4 regions of the Rhizobium sp. PL01 genome follow, and region 1 is predicted to be linked to each of the others. Evidence: riboswitches for the same ligand, from Rfam matches in the RefSeq annotation. Region 1 holds a riboswitch; each other region holds the start of a gene.
The links. A riboswitch is a leader RNA that binds a small molecule or an ion and turns the genes downstream of it on or off. The one in region 1 is predicted to bind cobalamin.
Positions count from the first base shown of each region.

Region 1 (4,208 bases):
GCTTGCCGAAATCTGCGATGCCTTCGCGACAGGACCGGGCGTCGTCGTGCTGAAGCGGGCATTTGAGGATACGGCCGTCATCGACACGGCGAGCGGGATTTTCGACGATATCATCAACGAACAGCACCGGACCAATACCGGCGGCGGCGACCATTTTGCCAAGGCTGGCGCCAACGACCGCATCTGGAATTCGCTGGAAAAGCACTGCCTGCGCGACCCTGAGAATTTTGCTGCCTATTATGGCAACGCGCTGATCGCGCTGGTCAGCGAAGCCTGGCTCGGGCCGAGCTACCAGATGACCGCGCAGGTCAATCGGGTCAATCCGGGCGGAGCGGCACAATCGGCGCACCGGGACTACCATCTCGGCTTTCAGACGTCGTCCGCGATCGAGCAGTTTCCAGCGCATGTCCACCGGTTGTCACCGGTCCTGACGTTGCAAGGGGCGGTTGCCCATTGCGACATGCCGCTAGAAAGCGGACCGACCCTGTTCCTGCCCTACAGCCAGACCTATGTTCCGGGCTATCTGGCGCTGAAACGCCAGGAATTTCGCGATTATTTTGATCGCCATCATATTCAATTGCCCCTGTCGAAGGGGGATCTGGTGTTCTTTAACCCGGCACTCTTTCACGCAGCCGGAACCAATCGCTCCGAGGGTATCAAGCGCGTAGCCAACCTTTTGCAGGTTTCCTCGGCTTTTGGCCGGGCAATGGAGACCGTCAATCGGCAGCGCATGAGTGCCGTGCTCTATCCGGCGTTGAAGGCAATGCTTGCGGATGGCCGGTTGTCCCATGCGGAAGCGGGCTGCGCGATCGCATCCTGTGCCGAGGGCTATTCGTTCCCGACCAATCTCGACAGGGACCCACCCGTCGGCGGGCTTGCTCCGAAGACGCAGGCGCAGTTGATGCACGAGGCACTGTCTGGTGGTTGGGAGGAGGCCGCGTTTACCGCAGCTCTTGCGGCACAGTCGGAGAAGAAACTCAGCTAACGCGTTACAATCACCCAATTCGAACTCCTGCCCGAATTCCGGGCGGGAGTTTTTTGACATCAGCGACATTGAAACCGGAGGAAATGCAATGAGCAATGACTATGGCCGTCTGGACGGCAAGATCGCGATCGTCACCGGCGGCACCCAAGGGCTGGGCGCAACGATCGCCACGCTGTTTGCCGAGCGCGGTGCGGCAGGCATCGTCATCTGTGGCCGCAACGCCGCCAAGGGCGAGGCCAAGGCCGCCGAGATCGGCAAGGCGACGGGTACCAAGGTCGTCTACGTGCAGGCCGATCTTGAACAAGTCGAGGATGCGCGCAAGGTGGTTTCCGCCTGCGACAGCGCATTCGGCCGGGTGGATGCGCTGGTGAATGCGGCGGCGATTACCGATCGCGGCACAATCCTCGATACCAGTCCTGAACTGTTTGACCGGATGTTTGCGGTCAATGTGCGGGCGCCGTTCTTCCTGATGCAGGAGGCGATCAACGTGATGCGCCGGGAGAAGATCGAGGGAACCATCGTCAATATCGGGTCGATGTCGGCCAAGGCGGGGCAGCCCTTCATTGCGGCCTATTGCGCTTCCAAAGGCGCCCTGGAAACGCTCACCAAGAACACGGCCTATGCCGTCCTGCGCAACCGCATTCGCGTCAACGGTTTGAACATCGGTTGGATGGCGTCGGAAGGCGAAGATCGCATCCAGCGCGAATTTCATGGTGCGGCAAGCGACTGGCTGGAAAAGGCTGCCGCCAGCCAGCCGTTTGGCCGTCTGGTCGATCCGGCCGAAGTGGCACGTGCCTGCGCCTATCTGTCGTCTGGTGAGTCCGGACTGATGACCGGCTCGGTGATCTGCTTCGATCAGTCGATCTGGGGTGCCTATGACGGTTCTCCGCATCCGGTCGCTGCCATGTGAGGACAACAGGCGGGCCGCCTTGCAATCGGCGGCCCGCTATGGCCATATCGGTCCGTTCAGGTGCCCGCGCAGGCGGGAGAATCGGGAATCCGGTGAAAATCCGGGACGTGCCCAGCGCTGTAACGGGGACGGCTTTGTGTTTGTGAATCTCTGAATTATTTCAGAATTCTGCCACTGGATCTTAAACCGATCTGGGAAGGCGGCAAAGCCGGATGATCCGCAGTCAGAAGACCGGCCTGACGAGATAGACCAACCCCGCGCGGACGGCGGGAGGTTTCGCATTGTTGGGGATCAAACGATGCAAACTGAACCGCAAGACCGCCTTGTGAAGGCGGACGCATTTTCAACAGACGAGCGCGCTGCCGTCTACCGGGCCATCGAAACCCGCCGCGACGTGCGCGATCAATTTCTACCGACACCGTTGCCCGATGACGTGCTCGGGCGGCTTCTTGCCGCCGCTCATAGTGCACCGTCCGTTGGCTTCATGCAGCCGTGGAATTTCATCGTTGTCCGGGACGAGGAAAAGCGCGCTCGTGTCTTCGAGGCCTTTCAGCGCGCGAACGAGGAAGCGGCGCTGATGTTCGAAGGCGCGGCGCGGGATCAATACCGGTCGTTGAAGCTCGAAGGCATCCGCAAGGCGCCGGTGAGCATCTGTGTTACCTGCGATCCGACGCGGGCCGGAAAAGTGGTTCTTGGCCGGACGCACAATCCGCGCATGGATGCGTTTTCCACTGTCTGTGCGGTGCAGAACCTGTGGCTGGCCGCACGCGCCGAGGGGGTGGGTGTCGGCTGGGTCAGCATTTTCCATGATCGCGATATCAAGGACGTGCTCGGCATTCCCGATCATATCGAGATCATCGCCTGGCTGTGCCTTGGTTATGTCGATGCGCTGTATGCCGAGCCGGAGCTTGCCGTCAAAGGCTGGCGTCAGCGCTTGCCGCTTGAGGAGCTGGTGTTTGAGGATACCTGGGGCGTCAGGCCAAGCAATCGATCAGCAGGCGATTGATCAGTTGGTTTGCTGCTGCTGATATCCCGGACCGGCAGGATGCCTGAGATCGATCGAGGTTTCCTGCGAGGGCAGGAAGCTTGGGCCGACGACGCGGACCTTGGTGTCCTGCGGATTGTAGGGCCGGTCGGCAATTGTGCTCTTTGCCTCAATCGGGTCAGCCTTCTTGCTGGTGCGAAGGTCGATGACACCCTTGCCGTCGTCCGGCGTGCTTTGTTGCGTGGCTGTCCGGCTGGCTGGAGAGCAGCCGCATTGGCCGGGCCGGCTGAGATCGCGGGTTTTGTAGGCGAAAGCCGACGGCAGGTCGGCATAGGGCTCGCCGGTGGCGGCGGAAACCATCTGATTTGTTTCTTCGGTTACGAGCGCGTGATAATAGAGCGCCGTCTCTGTTCCGGGGCAGCGCCTCTGACAGGTTTCGGCATCGCGCTGGAAATCGGCCGGCGATGAATTCGACGAGATCGGAAAGAACGCCCCGTCACAGGTGCGGACACAGAGTGTCCGCAGGCTACCGGGATAGTCGGCGCTCGGCCCAAAACCATCATCCGGTGTGGTGAAGTCGGCGTTGCTGCCGCGCCAGTCGTCATAGCCTTCGTTGATCGGCGGCAGGTCGTTTAGGATATTCCGGTGGGTTTCCGGTTCTTCCACGGCGGCGTTGAGGACTTCATCCTGTTCCTCAAAGCAGCGATTGGCAGCCAGCGCGGCGTGAACGCGCCGCCGGCTGATGTCGCTGTTGCTGCCATCCAACATGGATTGACGGCGCGCCTTCAGCGTTTCGAGATCCATCTCCATCTGCGATATTTCGGCACCGAGGCTATGGCAGGCTTCTTCGTTCTCGCCTCCGACAATGATGACGCTGCCTGAACTGCATCCCATCCGTCTGAGATCGCTGCGCGCCTGCCGCAGGTCCAGGTTCTGGCGGGAGATCGCGCCGGTATAGTCGCGCAGATTGGCATTGGAGGCGACGATCTTCGGCAAGCTGGCAAGGTCAGCACTCAGCCGTTCGCACACCGATGAGGCGTCGGCTGTGGCCGTCATGACCAGAAGAAGCGGGGCTATCAGCGCCGCAAAGGATATCGAACGGAAGATCACGTGTTTCTCTCGCCTGAGCATACCGGCACCGCGCCGGGTGCGAAGGAACATCCCGCGCACTCTGACTTTCCTCCCATCATAGCGTCATTCGACGGTGCTGCAACGCAGTCCGCAAACCAGCGTTAACGGCAGGTGGGAGAAACATGCTGGGCGAGGCGGGAGAGCCACAATCGGCGGCTCTCCCGGGGCCGGTCGTTTAAGCCGCCCGGGCCATTTCC
Region 1 is NZ_JAWQUM010000002.1:112,398-116,605, forward strand. Features, by position in the region: gene R6X40_RS04920 (phytanoyl-CoA dioxygenase family protein) at 1-985, shown strand, start outside; gene R6X40_RS04925 (SDR family oxidoreductase) at 1,074-1,895, shown strand; cobalamin riboswitch at 1,937-2,150, shown strand; gene bluB (5,6-dimethylbenzimidazole synthase) at 2,194-2,901, shown strand; gene R6X40_RS04935 (DUF2865 domain-containing protein) at 2,902-4,011, opposite strand; gene R6X40_RS04940 (acyl-homoserine-lactone synthase) at 4,187-4,208, opposite strand, start outside.

Region 2 (4,208 bases), on a different contig from region 1:
TTGCGGCCGCATAGGTGTCGATGATCTTCTCCGGGCCGATCTCGTAGGCGTCCTGGTAATATTCGAGGTTATCGTTGGTCATGAACGAGGCTGGATAATAGACGCGGCCGATCTTGCCTTCCTTGCGGATCTCGATCTTCGAGACGATCGGATGGATCGAGGATGTCGAGTGGTTGATATAGGAGATCGATCCGGTCGGCGGCACGGCCTGAAGGTTCTGATTATAAAGGCCCGTTGTCATGACCGCCTCTTTCAGTGCCTTCCAGTCTTCCTGCGTTGGAATATCGATACCGGCCGTTGCGAACAGTTCCCTGACACGTTCGGTCGCGGGCATCCATTCAGCTTGCGTATACTTGTCGAAATAGTCGCCAGAGGCATATTTCGAGTTCTCAAAGCCCTTGAAGCTTACTCCACGCTCGACCGCGATCCGGTTTGATGCGCGCACGGCATGGTAGGTCACTGTGTAAAAATAGATATTGGTGAAATCGACGCCTTCTTCCGAGCCGTAGTAGATGCGCTCGCGGGCGAGATAGCCGTGCAGATTCATCTGACCGAGACCGATGGCATGGCTATCGTCATTACCCTTCTCGATCGACGGGACCGAGGAGATATGGCTCATGTCGGAAACGGCAGTCAGCGCCCGGATCGAGGTTTCGATGGTCTTGCCGAAATCGGGGCTATCCATTGCGGCCGCAATGTTCAGCGAGCCGAGATTGCAGGAAATGTCCTTGCCCATGTGCTTGTAGGACAGGTCATCGTTATATTCGCTGGCTTCGCTGACCTGCAGGATTTCCGAGCAGAGGTTGCTCATCGTGATGCGTCCGGCGATCGGGTTGGCCCGGTTCACCGTGTCTTCGAACATGATGTAGGGATAGCCGCTCTCGAACTGGATTTCGGCAAGAACCTGGAAGAACTCGCGCGCCTTGATCTTCTTCTTGGTGATCCGGGCATCATCCGCCATCTCGCGGTACTTTTCCGTTACCGAGATTTCTGTGAACGGCACGCCGTAGACGCGCTCCACGTCGTAAGGCGAGAACAGGTACATGTCCTCGTTGTTCTTCGCCAGTTCGAAGGTGATATCGGGAACGACGACGCCGAGCGACAGCGTCTTGATGCGGATCTTCTCGTCAGCATTTTCGCGATTGGTATCGAGGAAGCGCATGATATCGGGATGGTGGGCGTTGAGATAGACGGCCCCTGCCCCCTGGCGCGCGCCAAGCTGGTTGGCATAGGAGAAACTGTCTTCCAGCAGCTTCATCACCGGAATGATCCCGGACGACTGGTTTTCGATCTGCTTGATCGGTGCACCGGCCTCGCGGATGTTGGTGAGCGACAGGGCAACGCCGCCGCCGCGCTTCGACAGCTGCAGCGCCGAATTGATGCCGCGGGCGATACTCTCCATATTGTCTTCGACACGCAGCAGGAAGCAGGAAACCAGCTCGCCGCGCTGTTTCTTGCCAGCATTGAGGAAGGTCGGCGTTGCCGGCTGGAAGCGGCCGGAAATGATCTCGTCGACCATGTCGCGGGCAGTCGCTTCGTTGCCCTGCGCCAGCGCCAGCGCCACCATGCAGATGCGGTCTTCGTAGCGCTCGAGATAGCGCTTCCCGTCAAAGGTCTTCAGCGTGTAGCTGGTGTAATATTTGAACGCCCCGAGGAAGGTCGGGAAGCGGAACTTCTTGTCATAGGCATGATCGAACAGATCGCGCACGAAGTTGAACGAATACTGGTCGAGAACTTCGCGCTCGTAATACCCTTCGGTCACCAGGTAATCGAGCTTCTCTCGCAGGTTATGGAAGAACACGGTGTTCTGGTTGACGTGCTGGAGGAAATACTGCTTGGCGGCCAGCCGGTCCTTGTCCAGCTGGATCTTCCCCTCGTCGTCATAGAGGTTCAGCATCGCGTTCAGCGCATGATAGTCAATCGCGGTTTCCGTCGCCTTCAAAGGGCGTTCGAGCGTTGAGACGTCCAAAATCGTTCCAATCCATGTCTGACATTGGCGACGTCCTCGTCCGTACCCAGAAGCTCGAACCTGTAGAGGTACGGCACCCGGCATTTATCCGAGATGACATTGCCCGCGAGACCGAATGTCTCGCCGAAATTGCTGTTGCCGGCGGCGATTACGCCCCGGATGAGGGATCGGTTGTCCGCATTGTTGAGAAAGCGGATCACCTGCTTGGGAACCGCGCCCTTGCCGTCATCGCCGCAATAGGTCGGCAGGATGAGAACAAAAGGCTCGCGCACGTCGGGCGTTTCCCCGCCACTGCTGACGGGAATGCGGGTCGATTTCAGACCGAGCTTGGCGACAAAGCGATGGGTATTTTCCGAAAGACTGGAATAATAGACGATCAGGCCCATCGCTTTTCAATCCGTGCTCAGGCCATGCTCAGGAAAGCGCGCTGATCTTGTCCGGACGGAATCCGGCCCAATGGTCCTGCCCGGCAATGACGACCGGAACCTGCTGGTATCCGAGGCCGATGACCTTTGCGAAGGCGTCCTCGTCCTTGGAAATGTCGATGATCTGATAGTCGATGCCTTCGCGATCGAGCGCGCGATAGGTCGCGGTGCACTGGACGCAGGAAGGCTTGCTGTAGACGGTAATGTTCATGACGTTCCTCGTGGTCTGTGATGTTGCTGGCGCACGAAAGGTTCCGAGCCGCTGCACGCGGATCCGATCGTCAGGTCTTGTATTGCGATGCTTGCGAGAGGTTAGGCTTGCGCCGCCGATCGCGATCCCACGTCTTGAGGTCTGCGAATTCGATTGACTGACATGCTTTCACCCGAAGCCTGTTTGGCGGACATCGGAAGAACGCAACACAAAGCGGAGTCATTCCGCTGCACATCACGCGACCTTCCGGGCACCCCGCCCGTGGACGTTTTGTTTAAGGCAGGTCTCCTGGCTTGCGGGTCGTGGCGTCCATTCCGTCTTCCCGAAGACTGATGCTTCAGTGACTTGAAATGAAACAGACGCTCGCCGCTTACAGTTGCGGGGGCAGCTCCGGTTTTGTCCGGCCAGAATGGCCAAGCGCACCGTATTCCCTCTTAGCCTCCAAACCTTGCAATTCAGAGGAACCTTGAACACTAGATATAGTATACGATGTGAAAATTACGTCAATGTGTAGATGCCGGAAACCCGCTCCGTGGCGGATAATTTTTGCGGCGTTGTGGATAATGGGGAGTTAATACCGGGGACGGCAATCGGCTGTGGATAAACGGGGCCATCGCCGGGGACAGCCGTTCTGGTTTCCGCTATGAGCCACGCGCCTCGGTCACTGGCCGGCCGTCCGGGCCGACCGATACCATGACGAACTCGCCGCGCGCCGTCAGTTTCCGGCTGCCGTCGAGCAATGTCTACGCCCAAAGCTCAACCGCGACAGTGATCGAACGCCTGCCGGTCTGGACGATCCCGGCGACCATGTCGATGATAGAGCCGACGGGGACCGGATGCTTGAAATCCACCCGCCGCGACGAGGCAAGCACGGTGATCATGCGGCTGTGCCGGGACGCTACGACAAAGGCAGCCTTGGTCATTGCCGCCAGGGCGTCTCCCCCGAACATCTTGCCGAAGCTGTTGGCCTGATCGGCAAAGACGATATCCGTCATTCTGAGTTCGGTGCCGGCTGGCTCCGACACCTCTGCTGCAATCGCTGGCACGTGCCAATCCGGCTTGTCGCCGTCCGGCATCGCCACCATGGCAAACGATCCGCGCGTACACAGGTGCCGCTCGCCGCCGATCAGGTCCTCGGTGATCATCTCCACCTCAACGGTCAAGGATCGCCGCCCGGCCCGAACCGGCCGCGCCACCAGTTCGACCAGCTGCCCGATGCGGGCAGGCGCGCGAAAATCGACGTGGTCGCAGGAGGCCGTCACGAAAGGGACACGTCCATGGCGCGTGGCCGCGATGAAGGCGATCCGGTCCATCAGAGCAAATCCGGCGCCGCCGAACAATGTGCCGTCATGATTGGTGTCACCGGGGAAAACCAGATCGATGAGCCGGGTCTGCGCCGGGGAATCCCCCGGCGCAGTGTGTTGCTTTGCAATCGGCGTCATGAGTTGACTGCACGGCGGCGTTCAAGACCGGTACGCAGCTCCACGGCTGCGGCAACCATGTTGACGAGTGCCGGCTTGACCTCTTCCCATTTGCGCGTTTTCAGGCCGCAATCCGGATTGACCCAGATCTGTCCTGCAACCAGCCCTTCGCTTGCCTTATC
Region 2 is NZ_JAWQUM010000008.1:123,924-128,131, forward strand. Features, by position in the region: gene nrdE (class 1b ribonucleoside-diphosphate reductase subunit alpha) at 1-1,969, opposite strand, end outside; gene nrdI (class Ib ribonucleoside-diphosphate reductase assembly flavoprotein NrdI) at 1,939-2,355, opposite strand; gene nrdH (glutaredoxin-like protein NrdH) at 2,384-2,605, opposite strand; cobalamin riboswitch at 2,866-3,089, opposite strand; gene R6X40_RS19245 (acyl-CoA thioesterase) at 3,349-4,047, opposite strand; gene metE (5-methyltetrahydropteroyltriglutamate--homocysteine S-methyltransferase) at 4,044-4,208, opposite strand, start outside.
Region 2: it holds a riboswitch for cobalamin, as region 1 does, so the genes downstream of both, nrdH (glutaredoxin-like protein NrdH) here and bluB (5,6-dimethylbenzimidazole synthase) in region 1, are expected to answer to the same signal.

Region 3 (4,208 bases), on a different contig from region 1:
CACCAGTGTTGTCAGCGCGAACTGGATGTACCAGCTCCACTGCATGCCGATCGTCGATTCGATCAGGCCATGTACGCCCGGGATCAGATGCGATCCCATCTCGATCAGAAAGATCGGCGCCGTCAGCACCGCTGCGATGGTAAAGTCACGGGTCAGTTCACGCCGCTCTGCGTCCTTCTTTTCTGCGCGCTCGGCGTTCTCGCCCTCGCCGCCATAGCCGGCGGCCGTGCCGATGACCTTTGCGTCGTAACCGGCATCTTCAATCGCGGCAATCAGGGCCGCCGCATCGGCGGTTCCGCGGATCGTGGCCCGCTCTGTCGCCAGATTGACGATTGCCTCCGTCACGCCGGGGATTGCCTTCAGCGCGCGCTCGACGCGGCCAACGCAGGATGCGCAGGTCATGCCCTCGATCGATAGCTCCGTGGGACCTGCCGCACCGGCAGATTTAACCGGCACGGAATAACCGGCGTTTTCGACAGCCTCGACAAGCTTTGCACGGGGAACTGCCGACGTGGTCGTGATGCTCGCGCGTTCCGTCGCCAGGTTGACCGATACGGTCTCAACGCCGGGGACGGCTTTCAATGCTCGTTCTATACGACCGACGCAGGACGCGCAGGTCATGCCCTCGATGGGTAGCGATAGCGTTGAAAACAAGTCTGTTGATCGAACGGGGGCATTCATAGCCGCCTCCTTTTCTCGTTCCGAAATTCAGGTTCGGATAGAAGATGGGGCTTCCAACCATGGGAAGGTCAATAGCAAACTTTCCCGTTAAACGCCACTTGACCTTCCCATGGTTGGAAGCCCCATCTTCCACGTCATCAGTCCCAAACAAGGAGAATGTCAATGGACCTCAAAATCGAAAATATGACCTGCGGCGGCTGCGCCAGATCCGTCACCAAGGCGATCCAGTCCATCGACCCCAATGCCGGGATCGAGACCAATCCCGCCGCACGCACTGTCAAGGTCGAAACAACAGCAACCTCAGCAGCCCTTCAAAAGGCTCTCGAAGAAGCCGGCTATCCGGCAACAACGAACTGAGCGAAGGCGGCATCAAGAACAAAGATACGCCGCTCTTTATCGCGTGCGCGGGCGTTTTCGCGCCCGCGGGGGCGTCGGTTGAGCACCGGCGTCCCAATTCTCCGATAGCTGATAACGGCCAATGGCGTCTTGATAGGCTCATGAAATCACCCCTCACCTACCATTAAGAGGCGCGATTGAGACATCGGTTTGCCGTCGTGGGAGCATCACTCGGGCATGCGGGAAAAACTTTGCTGACAACCTCCAGTTTACGTTGACGCGGCCCAAAACTCGGTGCTAATTCGCCACCGACGGTTCCCCGAGTGATGACTCTGAGGGGATTAATAGGGAACACGGTGAGGACGACCCAAGAGGGACCGAAACCGTGGCTGCCCCCGCAACTGTAAGCGGATTGCCTATCATCCTTGTGACGCCGGAAGGTGTCATGCCACTGGAAGAAATTCCGGGAAGGCAGATGAGAGCAGACATCCGTGAGCCAGGAGACCTGCCGTCATAAGATCGATCCAACGTCACGGGCGGGGATGCCCTGTACAGGAGATAGTGATGACGGTTTCCAACCGAACCTGCAGCGCGTTCACGCGCATTCTCCCGGATTTCCCATCCCGCTGCATCTGTCTCATTTCGGGCTGAAAGGCTTTGGCGACCGATTGCATCGCGCGCGGTGCTGCAGGTCGCAATGTCCCATGCCCTCACCGAATCCGCCTTGAAGCGTAAGTCATCCGGAGGACCATATGTTCGTACTCAAATCGATTGCCATGCTGGCCAGCGCCGCTGTCTTTGTTTCGCTCGCAGCGACCCAGGCTTTCGCGGAAAAGACCGCGTATCCGCTGACGCTCGACAATTGCGGCCGCAAGATCACCATCAACAAGGCGCCAGAGCGGGCAGTCTCGATCGGTCAGAGCACCACCGAAATTCTCTATCTGCTCGGCGTTCACGAGAAGGTCGTCGGCACCGCGCTTTGGATCGGCCCGGTCCTCAAGCAATATGAGGAGATCAATTCCAAGATCGAGCGGCTCGCCGACAACGATCCGAGCTTCGAGAGTGTCATCGGTAAAAAGCCTGATCTGGTTACGGCCCAATTCCAGTGGATGATTGGACCTGAAGGGGTCGTCGGAAAGCCTGAACAGTTCGAAGAGCTTGGCATTCCGGCTTATATTTCTCCGTCGGATTGCAACGGAAAGGACAATTCTGCCGGCGATGACGGTGTCCGGCTGAAACCCTTCGACATGGACCTAATCTATCGCGAAATCGCAGAACTCGCCAAAATCTATGACGTCCAGGATCAGGGTGCGAAGGTGATCGCCGATCTGAAGGCGCGCGAAAACGCTGCCCGCAAGAAGATTTCTGCCGCCAACGACAAGCTTTCGGCCGTATTCTGGTTCTCGAGCGCCGAAACGGACATTGATCCCTATGTCGCAGGCAAGTACGGCGCGCCGGGCTATATCCTGCGCACGCTCGGCGTCAAGAACGTCATCGAGAGCGATGAGGAATGGCCGACGGTCGGCTGGGAAACCATCGCGAAATCCAATCCGACGTTCATCATCGCCGGAAAGCTGACACGTCGCCGCTTCCCCGCCGATGACATCGCCGTCAAGCTTGAGTTCCTGAAGACAGACCCTGTCGCCAGCCTCATGGCCGCCGTCAAGGATGGTCGTGTCGTCGAGATGGACGCACAGTCGATGAACCCGACGATCCGTACGATCGAAGGCATCGAAGTCCTGGCCGATGCGATCGCGGCATCCGGGCTCAACAGGTGATCGCGATCATTTCATCGCTGTCGAAGACAGGCGCCATTTTGCTGGCGCTTGTCATTCTGCTCGCTGCGCTCTGGCTGGGCGCGGCCATCGGCGAGACCGCAATTCCGATGGAGATTGTTGCCAAGACGGCCGCAAACCGCCTGTGGAACGCAGGATACCCGCTTGATCCCATCGACCAGGGTATCGTCTGGAACTACCGGATGAGCCGTGCCGTGGTTGCTGCGTGTTGCGGTTCGGCACTCGCGGTGTCCGGCGTAGTTTTGCAGGCGCTGCTGAGGAATCCGCTCGCCGACCCCTATATTCTAGGCATTTCCGCCGGCGCTTCGACAGGCGCGGTCGGCGTTGCCATTCTCGGATTTGGGGCGGGCTTCCTGACCATGCCTGCGGGGGCATTCTTCGGCGCGCTTGTCGCCTTCGGTCTTGTCAGCCTGTTAGCCTTGCGAGCAGGGCGCGGCACCAGCGCCATCATTCTTGCCGGTGTGGCCGGCTCCCAGCTTTTCAATGCATTGACGTCCTTCATCGTGACCAAGGCAGCCAATGCGGAACAGGCTCGCGGCATCATGTTCTGGCTGCTCGGCAATCTCTCAGGCGTCAGATGGACTGATGTCTGGCTCGCTTTCCCCTGCGTGGTCGTTGGGATCGCTGTCTGCCTTTGGCAGGCGCGTGCACTGGATGCCTTCACCTTCGGCTCGGAATCGGCCGCCTCGCTCGGTATCAATGTCCGCCGCGTCTATGCAGTGCTGATCGGCATTTCGGCGCTGATGACGGCGGTGATGGTGAGCATTGTCGGCTCGATCGGCTTCATGGGTCTCGTCATTCCGCATGCGGCCCGCATGGTCGTCGGTGTGAGACATGGATTGCTGATCCCGGCTTCCGCCCTGATCGGCGCTGTGTTCATGATCGCGGCGGACATCATCTCCCGCGTCATCATTCCCGGCCAGGTCCTGCCAATCGGCGTCATTACCGCGCTGGTGGGTGCGCCGGCCTTTGCTCTTATCCTCGGTCGCAGGCGGGTCTCAGCATGAAACTCTCGGCGCATAATGTTTCCTGGTCTGCCGGGGGCGTCACCATCCTTCAGGATGTCTCGCTCGATGTCGCGCCGGGCGAGTTTCTGGGCATCGTCGGCCCCAATGGCTCGGGAAAAACCAGTCTGATGTCGCTACTCTCCGGCATCCGAAAACCGCGCTCCGGCGAAGTCCTGCTCGACGGACAACGGCTCCAGACCCTCGGTCGTCGCGAAATCGCCCAGAGGATCGCGCTTGTGGAACAGCAGGCCGAGACCGCCGAGCGGATCACGGCGCGCCAAGCCGTGGAACTTGGCCGTACGCCGCATCTCGGGCCCCTGTCCGCATGGTCGGGCAAAGACGATGCCATCGTCGACGAGGCAATCCGCAATGTCGATATGGAGAGATT
Region 3 is NZ_JAWQUM010000007.1:328,716-332,923, reverse strand. Features, by position in the region: gene R6X40_RS18635 (heavy metal translocating P-type ATPase) at 1-681, opposite strand, end outside; gene R6X40_RS18630 (heavy-metal-associated domain-containing protein) at 844-1,038, shown strand; cobalamin riboswitch at 1,313-1,545, shown strand; gene R6X40_RS18625 (ABC transporter substrate-binding protein) at 1,794-2,795, shown strand; gene R6X40_RS18620 (iron ABC transporter permease) at 2,792-3,820, shown strand; gene R6X40_RS18615 (ABC transporter ATP-binding protein) at 3,817-4,208, shown strand, end outside.
Region 3: it holds a riboswitch for cobalamin, as region 1 does, so the genes downstream of both, R6X40_RS18625 (ABC transporter substrate-binding protein) here and bluB (5,6-dimethylbenzimidazole synthase) in region 1, are expected to answer to the same signal.

Region 4 (4,208 bases), on a different contig from region 1:
TCGCCCGGCAGAATCAGTCCGCGCTTCGGATGGCGCCAGCGCGCCAGAGCCTCCATCCCGACAACACGCCGGGTGCGGGCATCGATCTGCGCCTGATAGTAGGGAATGAATTCACCCTTCTCCAGTCCATGAGCGAATTGCCTGCCGACCCGTTGCTCGTTGTTGAGTTGCGCCTTCAATTGCGCCGAATACACCTCAACCCGCCCCCGGCCGAGTTTCTTGGCGCGGTGAAGGGCAATATCGGACTCGGCCAGAAGCCCGGCGATATGGCGGCCGCTGGCAGCGGCGACCCCGATCGACCCGCCAGTACGCAACTCCTCGTCATTGTGCCAAACCGATTGTTTCAATTGCTGCGTCAACCGCTCTGCCCGGCTTTTGAGATCATCCAGCGACGTAAAATTTGCAATCAGAACCGCGAATTCATCTCCGCTGACCCGCGCAATGAACGAGTTCTTCGGCACGCCTGCTTCAATCCGCTTGGCGCAGGATTTCAAGACATCGTCTCCGGCCGAATGGCCGGCGGTATCGTTGATCTGCTTGAACCGGTCGAGACCGATGTGCAGGATTGCCAGCTTTTCCAGTCCGGTATCGCTGGCAAGCTCGCCCAATCGCCGGTCGAAAAACCGGCGATTGGGAAGCCCTGTCAGGTAATCGTGCTCGGCCGCATATTCGATCCGCCCGGTGCTCGCTTCAAGAGCAACCGCGCGCGCTTCGGCAATCGCCTTCTGCCGCCGCAATTCGCGATTGAGCAATACATCGGCAGTGACATCCCATTCGGCCCCGATGAGGGTGATATTGTCGTTTTCCTCGAAACAATAGGCGCGAGACCGAAGGTAGCGGATTTCACCGTTGGGCAGAACGATCCGGTATTCCGAGGAATAGACATCCTTGGCTGCGATCGCCTTGTCGAAATCGGCCTGGGCCTGGGCAAAATCATCGGGATGGATCGCGTTCATCCATACCTCCGCCTTGACGCGCTTTTGCGTCTTTCCGGTTCCGTAGAGCCGGTGCATCTGCAGATCCCAGACGACTTCGTCTTTCTGCGTATCGTGCTCCCACACACCGATCTGAGAAGCGTCAAGCGCAATTCCCAAGCGGCGAAGAATATTCTGGAATTCCTGTTCGGACCTCGCCGCTTTCATGGTTTTCTCTATGAAGGATTCTTCGCGTTTCAGCGCCGCCGCATTCTACACCAAGGTTCCTAAAGAACTATTGTTCCATTGGAAGAGAAGAGCATTTTTCAAAACAATCAACCATTAAGTGTTGCTTCAAATAAACCATCTGCAACTTAGGCGCTTTTAACGACATCTTGCATATCGAATTTCGACGGGGAACGCAAAAATCGAAGGCGGCAATGCGCTACTGGAGGTCGCAGCGTTGAATTGACATGACCGGGGCAGCGGCATAATCATCATTGCATCAATTGGTTCTCTGGGAGCGAGGTGCTTTCGGGGAGTAAATGGGAACGTGACGGATGGACCCATTCTGGGCATCTTTATCACGGCCGACCCCGCGACTGTAGAGCGGTCAGAGTTTGTCATGCCGGTACGTTCATCCGGTAGAAGCCACTGCGGCGACGGGCCTTGTGCCCCTGCCCCGGGAAGGTGAGGCAGGCTCCTTGGCGCGAAAGCGCCTGACGCCGCGAGCCAGGAAACCTGCCGGTTGATGAAGGGCATGGTGCCCAATTGGGTGGGATATTTCCCACGCGCCATCACGGAGGTTGTCATGGCTACGACTACAGTTTCAAGCGTTCCGCTTTCTCTCAACGACCGCATCACGACCGCTATTCTCGCCCTGTTGATCGGCGGCTTCCTGGTTTTCGGTGCCGGCCTTGCCAATTCCGCCGTGCTGCATGACACCGCACACGACGTTCGCCATTCCTACGGCTTCCCCTGCCATTGATGTAGGCTGTGGAAGGCCCTGCGCTTTCCGCACGACATCGACAACAAGGATCGCGGATTTCATCGGGAAATCACGCGGCGATGAAGTGCGCCCCTGCTTCGGCATTGGGCGATTTTTTCGCATGGGAATTGAAACACAACAAGCGTTGGGCACCAACGATAGATCTGCTCCGCTTGAACTTGGGGGTATCAAATGATTGTCAAAACACTTCTGGCCGCATTGGTGGCTGGATTGATTGCGGGCGTCTTCATGACGGCGGCGCAGGAATTGCGCGTGGTCCCGCTCATCCTTCATGCCGAGGAATATGAAGTCAAGGAACCAGCAGCCGAACCGCCGGCTGGCACAGAAAGCCAGCAGCACTCCTCGCTCGACCGGTCGTCGGTGATCGGCGATATGCTGTCGGCACTCTCACCGATCACGCCCGCTTACGCACATGAGGGGGAGCACGAAGATGAGGGCGGCATCATGTTCGGCATGAGCCGCTTTTCTGGGACGCTGCTCGCCAATCTCGTGGCCGGCGCAGGCTTTGGTCTGCTGCTCGCGGGTGCCAGCCTTGCCTTCAACTATCCGATTACGTTGCGCAACGGTGCTCTCTGGGGGGCCTGCGGCTGGTTGACGGTTCACCTTCTGCCCGCCATCGGCCTGCCGCCGGAGTTGCCGGGCTTCCCCGCCGCCGATCTTCATGACCGGCAGATCTGGTGGATCGCGACCATCGCTCTCTCTGTCGCCGGCCTTTATCTCATCGTCTTGCGCGGTGAAATCCTTGCGAAGATCATCGGTCTTGTCCTGATCGCAGCACCTCATGTCTACGGCGCGCCGCAGCCGTCTGACATTTCGAGCCCGGTTCCGGCTGTTCTCGGTGCAGAGTTCGCGGTCGCCGCCTTGGCAACGACATTGGCATTCTGGATCGTGCTCGGTGTGATCTCGGGATACCTGAACGACCGGTTTCTGAAATCGGCTTGAGCCCTATCTCTACCGCGCAGGCACTGCTTGCGCGGTAGCGGCGATCAGAAGCCGCCGGTGCGCTCGACATGGGCACGCAGGCGGCTTTTTTGCGTCTCCTCGTCGAGAAGCACGCAGACATCGCAGAAATCCCCACCCTCTGTTCGATAGTTGAGACAGCAGCCGCTTCGCAGCCGGAAGATACGCTCGACCGCAACGCCAGCGCAAACGGCGTCGAGCCTAGTGTATCGCACAACGTCGGACGAGAGTGGCGAGCCCGTCCGGTTGATGATGGCAAGGGCTGCAGTCATTGCGCATTCCTCTTCGCCCAAGGCCGCGCCGACCTCCAGAAAAGCGCCGGCAATGCCATCAGCAGCCAGCCGCCACTGTGCGACCGGGGATAGGCCGGTCCGGCCCTGCAGCGCCTCGATCACCGGAATGAAGCTTTCGACGAACATATCGTGAAAAAGCACCGCCCAGTGGTCAATGCGGGTAAAGCCTGCGAAGCGAAAATGAAAGCGGCAGACACCCGACGGGCAAATTTCCACCGGTGGAACGCGGTCATGCGGAACGATAGGTTCAAACCGGAACGTCAGCCGATCCGGGCGCAGGTCAGCAACCAGCCCTGTCCGCAAATAAATTGCTGCAGCCGCTATGCTTAGATGGTGGCTGTAGAAGGAAATGAGATGGGCGCCTTTGACGCGGTCATCCATCCCGGTGGCAAAGCGGTTCTGATAGTCAAGCAGGCACTCGACCATATCGCCATCACCGTGCCATGCCTCGGTGACCTGCAGAAAACCACCACCTTCCCGTTCCCGAGACACAGCGACCTGCGGAAAATGCTCCGCCTGCCAGGCGATGGCGGCATCTGCCTGTCTTCCATCATCCTCTTTAAAACTGCCTGAATCTCGGTTCTCGTCCACAGGGGCCGCCCGTTATCTCCTGGCAGCCCGTGTACCTTAAAGCCAGCCGCCGGAAAAGCCTGCCCGTCTAAGGCCACGCCGGATAACCGGCGTTTCACGCAGCAGGTTCCAGTAAATGCCACTGCGATGGTTTTCGATCATCATCACCAGCAGCCCTTGGTCGAGACCAACGCTGCGGTTGTTAAGCCACCCCTCCGCCGTCTTGCCGGGAACGCTTGGATTGAAACTGCCCAGAAAGCGTCCTGCGTCGATAACATCGGGATAGCTCGACAGCATATGCCGTGTCGCCGACATCGCAGCCTGAGGCTCGAATGGCAGGCATGCAAGCGGCGCCCAGGGCGCAATCGTGCCGTCGTCCGGCCCGAGCGGCGCACCGCGTGCAGCATAACCGGCAAACTGCTGGCGCCGTCCGTCCTGCAAACGGCGCGGGCGTTGCGGGCC
Region 4 is NZ_JAWQUM010000001.1:605,192-609,399, reverse strand. Features, by position in the region: gene R6X40_RS02835 (EAL domain-containing protein) at 1-1,142, opposite strand, end outside; cobalamin riboswitch at 1,408-1,678, shown strand; gene R6X40_RS02830 (CbtB domain-containing protein) at 1,726-1,902, shown strand; gene R6X40_RS02825 (CbtA family protein) at 2,095-2,865, shown strand; gene R6X40_RS02820 ((2Fe-2S)-binding protein) at 2,910-3,767, opposite strand; gene R6X40_RS02815 (glucoamylase family protein) at 3,804-4,208, opposite strand, start outside.
Region 4: it holds a riboswitch for cobalamin, as region 1 does, so the genes downstream of both, R6X40_RS02830 (CbtB domain-containing protein) here and bluB (5,6-dimethylbenzimidazole synthase) in region 1, are expected to answer to the same signal.